Regions from separate parts of the Methylobacterium sp. Leaf111 genome, predicted to be linked through region 1. Evidence: predicted binding sites of a transcription regulator. Region 1 holds the regulator's gene; each other region holds the start of a gene.
What was found. The regulator LexA, encoded in region 1, represses DNA repair genes until DNA is damaged. The targets are predictions, from matches to a motif close to TGTTCNNNNTGTGTTCNG.
Positions count from the first base shown of each region.

Region 2: the regulator LexA is predicted to act here: its motif matches at 1,689-1,706, upstream of ASF41_RS17440 (ImuA family protein).
Region 3: the regulator LexA is predicted to act here: its motif matches at 1,619-1,636, upstream of parE (DNA topoisomerase IV subunit B).

Region 1 is NZ_LMNE01000024.1:23,779-27,051, reverse strand. It holds gene ASF41_RS14490 (ComEC/Rec2 family competence protein) at 1-1,299, shown strand, start outside; gene lexA (transcriptional repressor LexA) at 1,293-2,051, opposite strand; gene ASF41_RS14480 (DUF937 domain-containing protein) at 2,414-3,199, opposite strand.
Region 2 is NZ_LMNE01000045.1:130,772-134,044, reverse strand. It holds gene ASF41_RS17450 (molecular chaperone DjiA) at 1-467, opposite strand, end outside; gene ASF41_RS17445 (collagen-like protein) at 625-1,500, opposite strand; gene ASF41_RS17440 (ImuA family protein) at 1,732-2,574, shown strand; gene ASF41_RS17435 (DNA polymerase Y family protein) at 2,471-3,273, shown strand, end outside.
Region 3 is NZ_LMNE01000004.1:6,832-10,104, forward strand. It holds gene parE (DNA topoisomerase IV subunit B) at 1-1,521, opposite strand, end outside; gene ASF41_RS05645 (PhoX family phosphatase) at 1,787-3,273, opposite strand, start outside.

The DNA.
Region 1 (3,273 bases):
GTCGCCATGGTGAGCGTGACGGCCTACTGCGTCTTCTCCGGCTGGGACATCGCAGCCGAGCGCTCGCTGATCATGACCCTCGTGATGCTCGGCGCGATCCTGGTCGACCGCCCGGCGCTCAGCATGCGAAACCTGGCCCTCGCCGCCCTGATCGCCCTGGCCCGCGAGCCGGACGGCCTCCTCGGCCCGAGCTTCCAGATGTCGTTCGCGGCGGTGGCCGGCCTGATCGCCTGCGCGCCGCTGATCGCCGGACGCGGGCGGCAGCGCGACGGTGCCGGCCTGCTCCCCCGGATCTTCGCCCTGGCGTCCGCGGCGGTCCTGGGCACCCTGGCCACGACGCTCGTGGCCCAGATCGCCACCGCGCCCTTCGCCACCTACCACTTCCAGACGGTGCAGCCCTTCGGGCTGGTGGGCAATGCGCTCACCCTGCCGCTGGTCTCCCTGGCGGTGATGCCGTCAGCGGTTCTGGGCATCCTCGCCTATCCGTTCGCGCTGGATCAGCCGGTCTGGTGGGCCATGGGCCTGGCGGTGCGGGGGATGCTGACCATCTCGACCTGGATCGCGGGCTTCGGCAACGCCGTCGTCGTGGTCCCGGCCTTCGGCACGGGGGCCCTCGGCCTCCTGGCCGCTGCCCTGATCGTCCTGACGCTCCCGGCCTCGTCGCTGCGCTGGCTCGGCCTCATTCCGGCAGCGATCGGCATCGCCTGTGCGGCTGCCCCGGATCGCTACGACATCTACGTCGATCGGGAGGGGGCGGGCGCCGCCATCCGCCAGCGCAACGGGCGGCTCGCCACCCTTGGCCGGCCGCCCCCCTTCGTGCTCGCGCAATGGCTCAAGGCCGATGGAGACGACCGACGGGTGCAGGACGTAACGGGGTTCGAGGGCGCGCGCTGCGATCGCCTGGGCTGTACCCTGACCACACCCGACGGCCGCGTGCTCGCCCTGACCACCGACAAGGGTGCCCTCGGAGAGGACTGCGCCAGGGCCGACATCCTGATCACCCGGCAATCCGCGCCCGGGGGCTGCGCCGCATCGATCGTCATCGACCGGGATTTCCTGGAATCGCACGGTGCGACCGCGATTCACCTCACCCGCGATGGGCCGTCCCTCGCCTCCGCGAAGCATCCCGGGGATGTCGTGCCCTGGCGTGCGACGCCTCTGCGCAAGCCGGTGGACCCGCCGGGAACGTCCTTGCCATCTTCGACACCGCCGGCGTCGGTCTTACCGGAAATCCCCGATCGCACCCGCGATCCGTCGGATCCGTCCGGCGATGAACCGGACGGGGACCCCCTTCAGTAGCGGCGCACCAGACTGACGAGACGTCCCTGGATCTGCACCCGATCCGGCCCGAGGACCCGCGTCTCGTAGGCCGGATTCGCCGCTTCCAGGGCGATGGACGATCCACGCCGGCGCAGGCGCTTCAGGGTCGCCTCCTCGTCGTCGATGAGGGCCACGATGATGTCGCCCGTATTGGCGGTGTCCTGCTTGCGGATGACCACCAGGTCGCCGTCGAGGATCCCGGCATCGACCATCGAATCGCCGCGCACCTCCAGGGCGTAATGCTCGCCGCCGGCCAGGAAATCCGGCGACATCGTCACCGAATGGCTCTGTTCCTGGATGGCCGAGATGGGCGTACCGGCCGCGATCCGACCCATCACCGGGATGGTCACGGCCCGACCGCTCTCGTCGGTGGCCTGCGTGGTCGGCAGTCGGGACACCGATGCGCCGGCCGGCAAGCCCTTGCCCTTGCCCTTGCCGCCTTCGACCACGCTCGGCGTGAAGCGGCGAACCTCGGAGGCCGGAGCGGCGCGCGGGGCGCCCGCATTCCCCCCGAGGCTCTCCGGCATCCGGATCACCTCGATGGCCCGCGCCCTGTTGGGCAGCCGGCGCAGGAAGCCGCGCTCCTCCAGGGCCGTGATCAGGCGGTGAATGCCCGACTTCGACTTCAGGTCGAGGGCATCCTTCATCTCGTCGAACGACGGGGGAACGCCGCTCTCGCGCATCCGAAGCTGGATGAACTGGAGCAGGTCCAGCTGCTTACGCGTCAACATGCGGGACACTCTTCGTTAGCGCCACGGATCGCGGCGGGTGGCACTAGAAACAAACCACGAACACGTTAAACGTTCCGTAAGTGTTCTGCAAGGGTTCCCATCTCAAGCCTCTCGGGCCCGATCCGTTCGATCCCCTCGGCAAGGGCGGATCCGGGCGTCGCCCGAGCGCCACGCCGGCCTGCCGCTGCGGCCATCGCTGCGACCGAGTGGTGCCCCGATCCGACGAACGAGTTGGACGGCCGGCGTCTAGACCGGTCGGCAGGGCGCCCGGGCGCAGCGCCCTCGGGTCGATGGCCCGGCGACGATCGGTTCTCTGCCGTCCTCTGCCGGCGTCGCCGACGTCGCCGACGGCGGGTCTTCAGCTAGCGCTGCCCGGTGCGCCCTGCCTTGGGCCGGTCACCCGAACCGTTGCCGCCCGTCTCGGTGGGATTGCGGGGATCCTGCCAGAAGGTATCGAACAGGCGCTGCATCGCGCGGGCGTTCTCCTGCTGCACCTCCAGGCCCGTCTGGAACATCTGCTGCATCACGTCGAAGGGCGCTTCCGTGGCCGACCTGTCCGGCCCGGCGGACTCCGGCCGGGGCGAAGCCGCGAGCCACGTCGACGCCGCACGCGGCCGTGCCTGGGGCGAGGGCGTCGCGGGCTTCGGGGCCTTGGCGCCGGAGTTCAGGAACGCCTGCATCATCTCCGACCAGGCATTGGGCGGGAAGCCGAAGGGGTTCGCCTCGGCGCGCGGGACCGGCGCCGCGGCAGGCGCTTGGTTGATCATGACGTGGACGATCCCCGCCACCACCATGCCGGCCATGATCGGCAGCATCTGCTTCAAGGCCGGCATCGCCACGCCGCTGACGGCAGCGGCCTGCTGCAGAACGGCCTGACTCAGATGGGGCGAGCCGAAGAGTTGCTGGACCAGCATGTCCATCTGCGGCGTCGCGCTCGACGCCTTCGGCGCGGCGGGGCCGACGAGATTGAAGAGGTGGGCGAAGCCGGTCGGATCCTGGGCGACGTTCCGCTGCAGCCCCATCGTGAGGGCCGGAAGCAGGGCTTCCATCGCGCGCAGGCTCTGCTCCGGCGACAAACCGAACTGCCGTCCGAAACCCTGCGCGTTGGGGCCCGCCTGCGCCTGAAGGATGTCGAACAGATTGAACATGGCGGCCTCGCGGACGAACTGCGGCTTTCCCGGTCATCGACCCGGGCGCGCCGCGCGAATTCTGTCGCATCCGG
Region 2 (3,273 bases), on a different contig from region 1:
CCGAAGGTCGCCGCCACCGCCCGCAGGTAGCGCTCCTCCGCCTCGTGGATGGCGCCGTCGGCCTTGGCGATGTGGAACAGGCCGTCGAGCACGTCCTCCAGCAGGGCCGGCTCGTCGTGGAAGGTGGTGGCCAATTGCCGGGCATAGGCCTCGAAGCCGTTCGCGGTGCCCTTGGCGAGGTCGAACAGGCGCTGCACGCCGGGCCGGGCGCGCTCGTCCACCTGCACCACCTTGGCGAAGGCCTCCACCTCGGCCTGCGTCACCACGCCGTCGGATTTGGCCATCTTGGCGGCCAGGGCCACGAGGCCGGTGGTGAAGACCACGTCGCGCGGCGTGGTGCCGAACAGCGCGCCCTCGCGGTCGACCAGGAAGTGCCCGGCCACCCCGCCGACGAGGCCGCCGAGGGGACCGCCGATGGCGAGGCCGAGGCCGGCCCCGCCGAGCTTGCCCCAGATGCCCAGGGTCATCGGACGACCCCGCGGGCGCGGGGAACGGGGCTGGCAGGGGCAGGGAGCATGGACGGTATCGACACGGGTGGGATCGACTTCGGCGCGAAACGAAGCGCGTCCTTACACCGGACGGCTCCGTTTCGGCGAGGGGCGATCGCCCGGGTCGTTCGTCCCCTCAGCGCCGGGCGCAGAGGCCGACGAGGCCCTGGCTCTCAGTGGGGCAGGCCGCGCTCAAGGTTCCGTCGGCGCCCGCCGTCACGATGGCGCTGCCGCCCTTCAGGCAGAGGGCCGAGGCGAGGATCTCGGTGCCCTCGCAGGTGATCGCGCAGCCCGAGGCCGGGCAGGTGTCCTGGCGCACCACCCGGAACGGGGATGCGGGTGCGGCGGCCGCCAGGGCGGCCTGACCGGGCTCGCCCTTCTGACCCGCCGGGCCGCGCTCGCCGGCCGGCCCCTTCGCGCCCGTCTCGCCCTTCGGTCCGGCGTCCCCCTTCGGACCCGTCTCTCCCTTGGGGCCGGGTTCCCCCTTCGGTCCGACCTCGCCCTTGGCACCCGGCTCGCCCTTGACACCCAGCTCGCCCTTGGGCCCCAGGGGACCGGGCAGGCCAGCGACGCCCTGCGGGCCGGCGGGGCCAGTCTCGCCCTTGTCACCCGTGTCGCCCTTCTGCCCCGTCTCGCCCTTCGGGCCGGGCTGGCCGGCGGGGCCGCAATTGGCGATGACCGCCTCGCGCTCGTCCTCGCCCGCCTTCAGGGTGGCGATGCAATTGGTGGGCACGTAAGGCAGGCGGAAGACGAAGCGGCCCCGGCTGTCGGCGATGATCGAGATGTCCTCGTCGAGCACCACCACGGTGCCGGGCTTGCGCACGCTGCCGGAGATGCGCAGGTCCCCGTTCTCGAAGCGGGCATCGTAGACCTGGATCGGCTGCGACACGACCTGGGGCCGGCGCGCCTTGGCCTCGCCCCGGGGCTGGGCCGCCGTCTGCGCGGCGGCGGGGAGGCCGCCCGCGACGGTGATCAGGCCCGACAGGACCACGAGGGCACGAGCGAAACGCATGGAGTTCTCCCGGCTGATCCGCGTCTTGTGCGCGGCAGGTGAGGAGTGCTGCCCTGCCCTCGCTATAGGGTCAAGCGCGGCGGATCGGCCGGCCCGGAAACCATCGTCCACAAGCGTCCACAGCCGTCCACAGGCCAAGTCCCTATGAGCAGGCGAAATTCCGAATCCCCCCGGAAACCGATTGAGTGTGTTCCTGTTTTGTTCTTAGCGTAGCGGGATGGAGCGGAGCCGATGAGACAGAGCCCTGAAGACCCTCCCGATGCCGAGACCGAGACTTTGCCGGCGGATCCGCCACATCCGGATGCCGCGAATCCGGGTGCGCCCCCGGATCTGGCGGCCCTGCGCGCCCTCGTGGCCGATCGCGGAGGCGCATCCGTCCTCCGGGGCGCCCTGCCCCTCGGCATCCACGACGTCGATACGCGCCTCGCACAGGGCGGCCTCGCCCTCGGTCAGTTGCACGAGATCGCCCCGGCGCAGGCGGGCGACGAGCCGGCGGCGCTGGGCTTCGCCCTTGCGCTGGTGGCGCGCCACCTCGCCCGGGTGCGCGGCGAGGCCCTGCTCGTGGCGGGCCGGGGGCATCCCCTCCCCTACGGGCACGGGCTGGCCGGGCTCGGCCTCGATCCCGGCCGCCTGCTGCTGTTCGAGGTGGCGAGCGACGGGGACGCCTACCGGGCCCTGGAGGAATCCCTGCGCGCGCAGGGGCTGGCGGCCGTGGCGGGCCTCATCGATGCCGCCCTGCCCCTCGCCCAGAGCCGCCGGCTCCACCTCGCGGCGGCCCGGACCGACCTGCTTCTCCTCATCCTGAGGCCGCCGGAGGCGGAGAGCCCCAATGTGGCGGCGACACGCTGGCGGGTCGCCGCCGGCAAGGCCCTGCGCGACCGCTTCGGCTGCATCGAGCGGCCGTGCTGGCAGGTGACCCTCGACCGGAGCCGCAACGGGCGGACCGGACATTGGCTTCTGGAGTGGGATCATGCCGCGCATCGTTTCGGTCTGGCTGGAGCACTGGCCGGTCACGCGGCTGAGGCGGGCGCAGGCGGCGTCCGTCCCGAGCGGCGCGCCCAGCGCTCGGGCTGACGGCGACCGCGACAGCGGCCCGATGGTCGTGGCCGCCATGGAGGCCAACGGCCTGCGCCTGGTGGCGGTGGATTCCGCCGCCCGCGCCCTCGGCCTCGTGCCCGGTGAAACCCTGGCCCGGGCCCGCGCCCGGATCGGGACGCCGGTCGCCGTCCATCCGGCCGATCCAGAGGCCGACGCCGCCGCCTTGCACCGCCTCTGCCTGTGGGCCAAGCGCTACACGCCCGTCGTCGCTCCCTACGGCCCGGCGGAGGGCGGCGACGGGTTCTTCCTCGACATCGCGGGGGCGAGCCACCTGTTCGGCGGCGAGGCCGCGCTGGTGGAAGACCTCGCCCGGCGGCTGTCGACCCGCGACATGCCGGCCCGGATCGCCCTCGCCGACACGCCGGCCTGCGCCTTCGCCCTGGCGCGCCACGGCGGGGGCGGCCTCGTGGCCCCGGGCTGCAACGCGGAGGCCCTGCACGCCCTGCCCGTCTCGGCCCTGCGCCTCGATGGGGCCACGGCGCAGGCCCTGGCCCGCCTCGGCCTGCACCGGATCGGCGACCTCGCCACGGCGCCCCGGGCGCCGCTGGCCCGGCGCTTCGGCGAAACCCTGCTGCTGCGCCTCGACCAGGCCCTCGGATACCGGCCCGAACCCCTGGTCACCGCCGAGGACCCGCGCGAATTCCAGGCGGCGCGCGGCTTTCTCGAACCGATCGG
Region 3 (3,273 bases), on a different contig from region 1:
GTTGGCGCCGAGCTTGTCCCGGCTGGCCGAGGCGACGTTGAGGATCTTGCCGCGCAAGGGGAGAATCGCCTGGGTGGCGCGGTCGCGCGCCTGCTTGGCCGAGCCGCCGGCCGAGTCGCCCTCGACGATGAAGATCTCCGAGCCGGCCATGCCGGCCTTGGAGCAGTCGGCGAGCTTGCCGGGCAGGCGCAGCTTGCGGGTGGCGGACTTGCGGGCGACCTCCTTCTCCTGGCGCCGGCGCAGGCGCTCCTCGGCCCGGTCGATCACCCAGTCGAGGAGCTTGTTGGCCTGGGCCGGGGAGGCGGCGAGCCAGTGGTCGAACGCGTCGCGGATCGCGGTCTCGACGATGCGCGAGGCCTCGACGGTGGCGAGCTTGTCCTTGGTCTGGCCCTGGAACTCGGGCTCGCGGATGAAGACCGAGAGCATCGAGGCGCAGGTCGCCATGACGTCGTCCGTGGTCACCGCCGTCATGCGCTTGGCCTGGCCGACGCGCTCGGCATGCTCGCGCAGGGCCCGCAGCAGGGCGACGCGCAGGCCGCTCTCGTGGGTGCCGCCCTCCGCCGTCGGGATGGTGTTGCAGTAGGAGGCCGAGACGCCGTCGTCGGTCACCATCCAGGCCACGGCCCATTCGAGGGAGCCGTGCCCGCCCGGCTTGGTGATCTTGCCGGAAAAGATCGCGTCGGTGACGAGTTCCTTGCCCTCGAGATCGCGGGCGAGATAGTCGCGCAGGCCCCCGGGGAAGCGGTGCACGGTCTCGGCCGGCACGTCGTCCAGGCCCTCGAGGAGGGCGGGGGCGCAGCGCCAGCGGATCTCGACGCCGCCGAACAGGTAGGCCTTCGAGCGGGCCATCTTGAACAGGCGGCGGGGATCGAACTTCAGCGCCCCGAAGATCTCGGCATCGGGGTGGAAGCGCACGCGGGTGCCGCGCCGGTTCTGCACCCGGCCGACGGTTTCCAAGGGACCCTGGACATGCCCCCGCGAAAAGGTCTGGCGGTAGAGGGTCTGGCTGCGGGCGACCTCGACCTCGAGCTCGTCCGAGAGGGCGTTGACCACCGAGATGCCGACGCCGTGCAGGCCTCCGGACGTCTCGTAGACCTTCGAGTCGAACTTACCGCCCGCGTGCAGGATGGTCATGATGACCTCGAGCGCGGACTTGTTCGGGTATTTCGGGTGCGGGTCGACGGGGATGCCGCGGCCGTTGTCGGTGACGACGAGGTGGCCGCTCTCCTCCAGCTCCACCTCGATGAAGCTGGCATGGCCCGCCACCGCCTCGTCCATGGAATTGTCGATCACCTCGGCGAAGAGGTGGTGCAGGGCGCGCTCGTCGGTGCCGCCGATATACATGCCGGGGCGGCGGCGCACCGGCTCCAGCCCCTCCAGCACCTCGATGGTGGAGGCGTCGTAACCGGCCTCCGCCGAGACGGGGGGAAGCGGCGCCACAGCGTCGAGCTTGCGGCGCTCGGCGGTCTTCGGCAGGGGCGCCTTGCCGCCGGCGAAGAGATCGCGTGCGGGGTCGCTCACCGGAGCGCCTCGCGCGGGTGAGGGGGCAGCCGCGGGCTTCGCGGGCAGGATCGCAGAGGGAGACCGTGCAGCATTCGCCTTCATCCTCTCACCATACCGGAACAAACCGGAAACAGAAAGGGGTTCCCGCTCCGAGAGGCGGGAGCCGGAAGCCCCCGCCGCACAGGGCGTACCACCCCATGACATGGTATGGGGGTGGTTAAGAAGGCCTGACGGTGGCGTGATCCGTGGATCGTCGCGCCGGGCACCGCGCCCGTGGGCCGCCTCAGGTCCCGACGCGGCCGCCCCCGCGGCGGGTGATCGTCAGCACGGCGGGGCGGGGCGGCATCGCCGGGTCGAAGTCGGGCCAGCGAGTGGCGGGCGCCTCGAAGGTGGCGGGCACCGCCTTCGGGTCCTCCTCGTCGGCCTCGCCGGGATGCTGGACGGCCACGAAGAAGGTGGTGTCGTCGGGGGTGAAATAGGGGCCGCACATCTCGGCGCCGTGGGGCACGCGGAAGAAGTGCTTGCCCGTGCCGCGGCCCGCCCCTTCGGTCTCCATCGCCCAGATACCGTCATTGCGACCGGTGCGCGATGGGGCGTTGCCGTCCGTGGCGACCCAGAGCCGGCCGAGGCCGTCGACCGAGCAATTGTCCGGCATCCCGAACCAGCCGTTCGTCGTGGTGGCCGACGAGAAGGTGGCGCCGACCTGGGCGATGCTCGGGTCGCCGCAGCGGACCAGGATCTCCCAGGTGAATCCGGTGGCGGCATGGTCGCCGTCGTCGGGGGTGAGCTCGACGATGTGGCCGAACCGGTTGTCGGCCCGCGGGTTGGCGGCGTCGACCTGATCGGCCTTGCGCTTCCCGTTGTTGGTCAGCATCACGTAGACCTTGCCGGTCTTCGGGTTGGCCTCGACGTCCTCGGGCCGGTCCATCTTGGTGGCCCCGAGCCGGTCGGCGGCGAGCCGGGCGCCGATCACCACGTCGGCCTGGGATGCAAAGCCGTTCTCGGGCGTCAGCGGACCCTGCCCGAAGACCAGCGGCATCCAGGTGCCGCGCCCGTCGGCGTCGAAGCGGGCGACATGCAGGGTGCCGGAATCGAGGAGGTCGCGGTCGCCGCTGTCGGCCCGGCCCAGGGTGACGAACTTGTAGACGTAGTCGAAACGCTCGTCGTCGCCCTGGTAGATCACGTACTGCCCGGCCTTCGCGACGATGCCGGCCGCGCCCTCGTGCTTGAAGCGCCCCAGGGCCGTGCGCTTCTTGGGGACGCTCGTCGGGTCGAAGGGGTCGATCTCCACCACCCAGCCGAAGCGGTTCGGCTCGTTGGGCTCGCGGCCGAGGTCGAAGCGCGGGTGGAAGCGGCCCCAGGCATAGGCGTTGGCCGGCAGGTTGAAGCGCTTATGGTTGGCGGCCTCCGGCGAGTCCTTCGGCAGGGCGCCGGAGAAGTAGTAGTTGATGTTCTCCTCGCAGGTCAGCCACGTGCCCCAGGGGGTCGTGCCGCCGGCGCAGTTGTTGATCATCCCGAGGGCCGACCGGCCGCTGGGATCGGCGCCGGTCCGCACCCGGTCGGTGCCGGCGGCCGGGCCGGTCAGCGCCATCGGCGTCGTGGCGGTGATGCGGCGGGCGTATTTGGAATCCGGCACCACCGTCCAGCGGCCGTCCCGGCGCCGGATCTCGAGGACCGAGCCGCCATGGGCCGCCATCTCGATGTCGACGAGCGCCCGGGTCATGCCCTGGAAGTCCACCGCCTTGCCGTCCTGGCGCCCGAGGCCGGGGA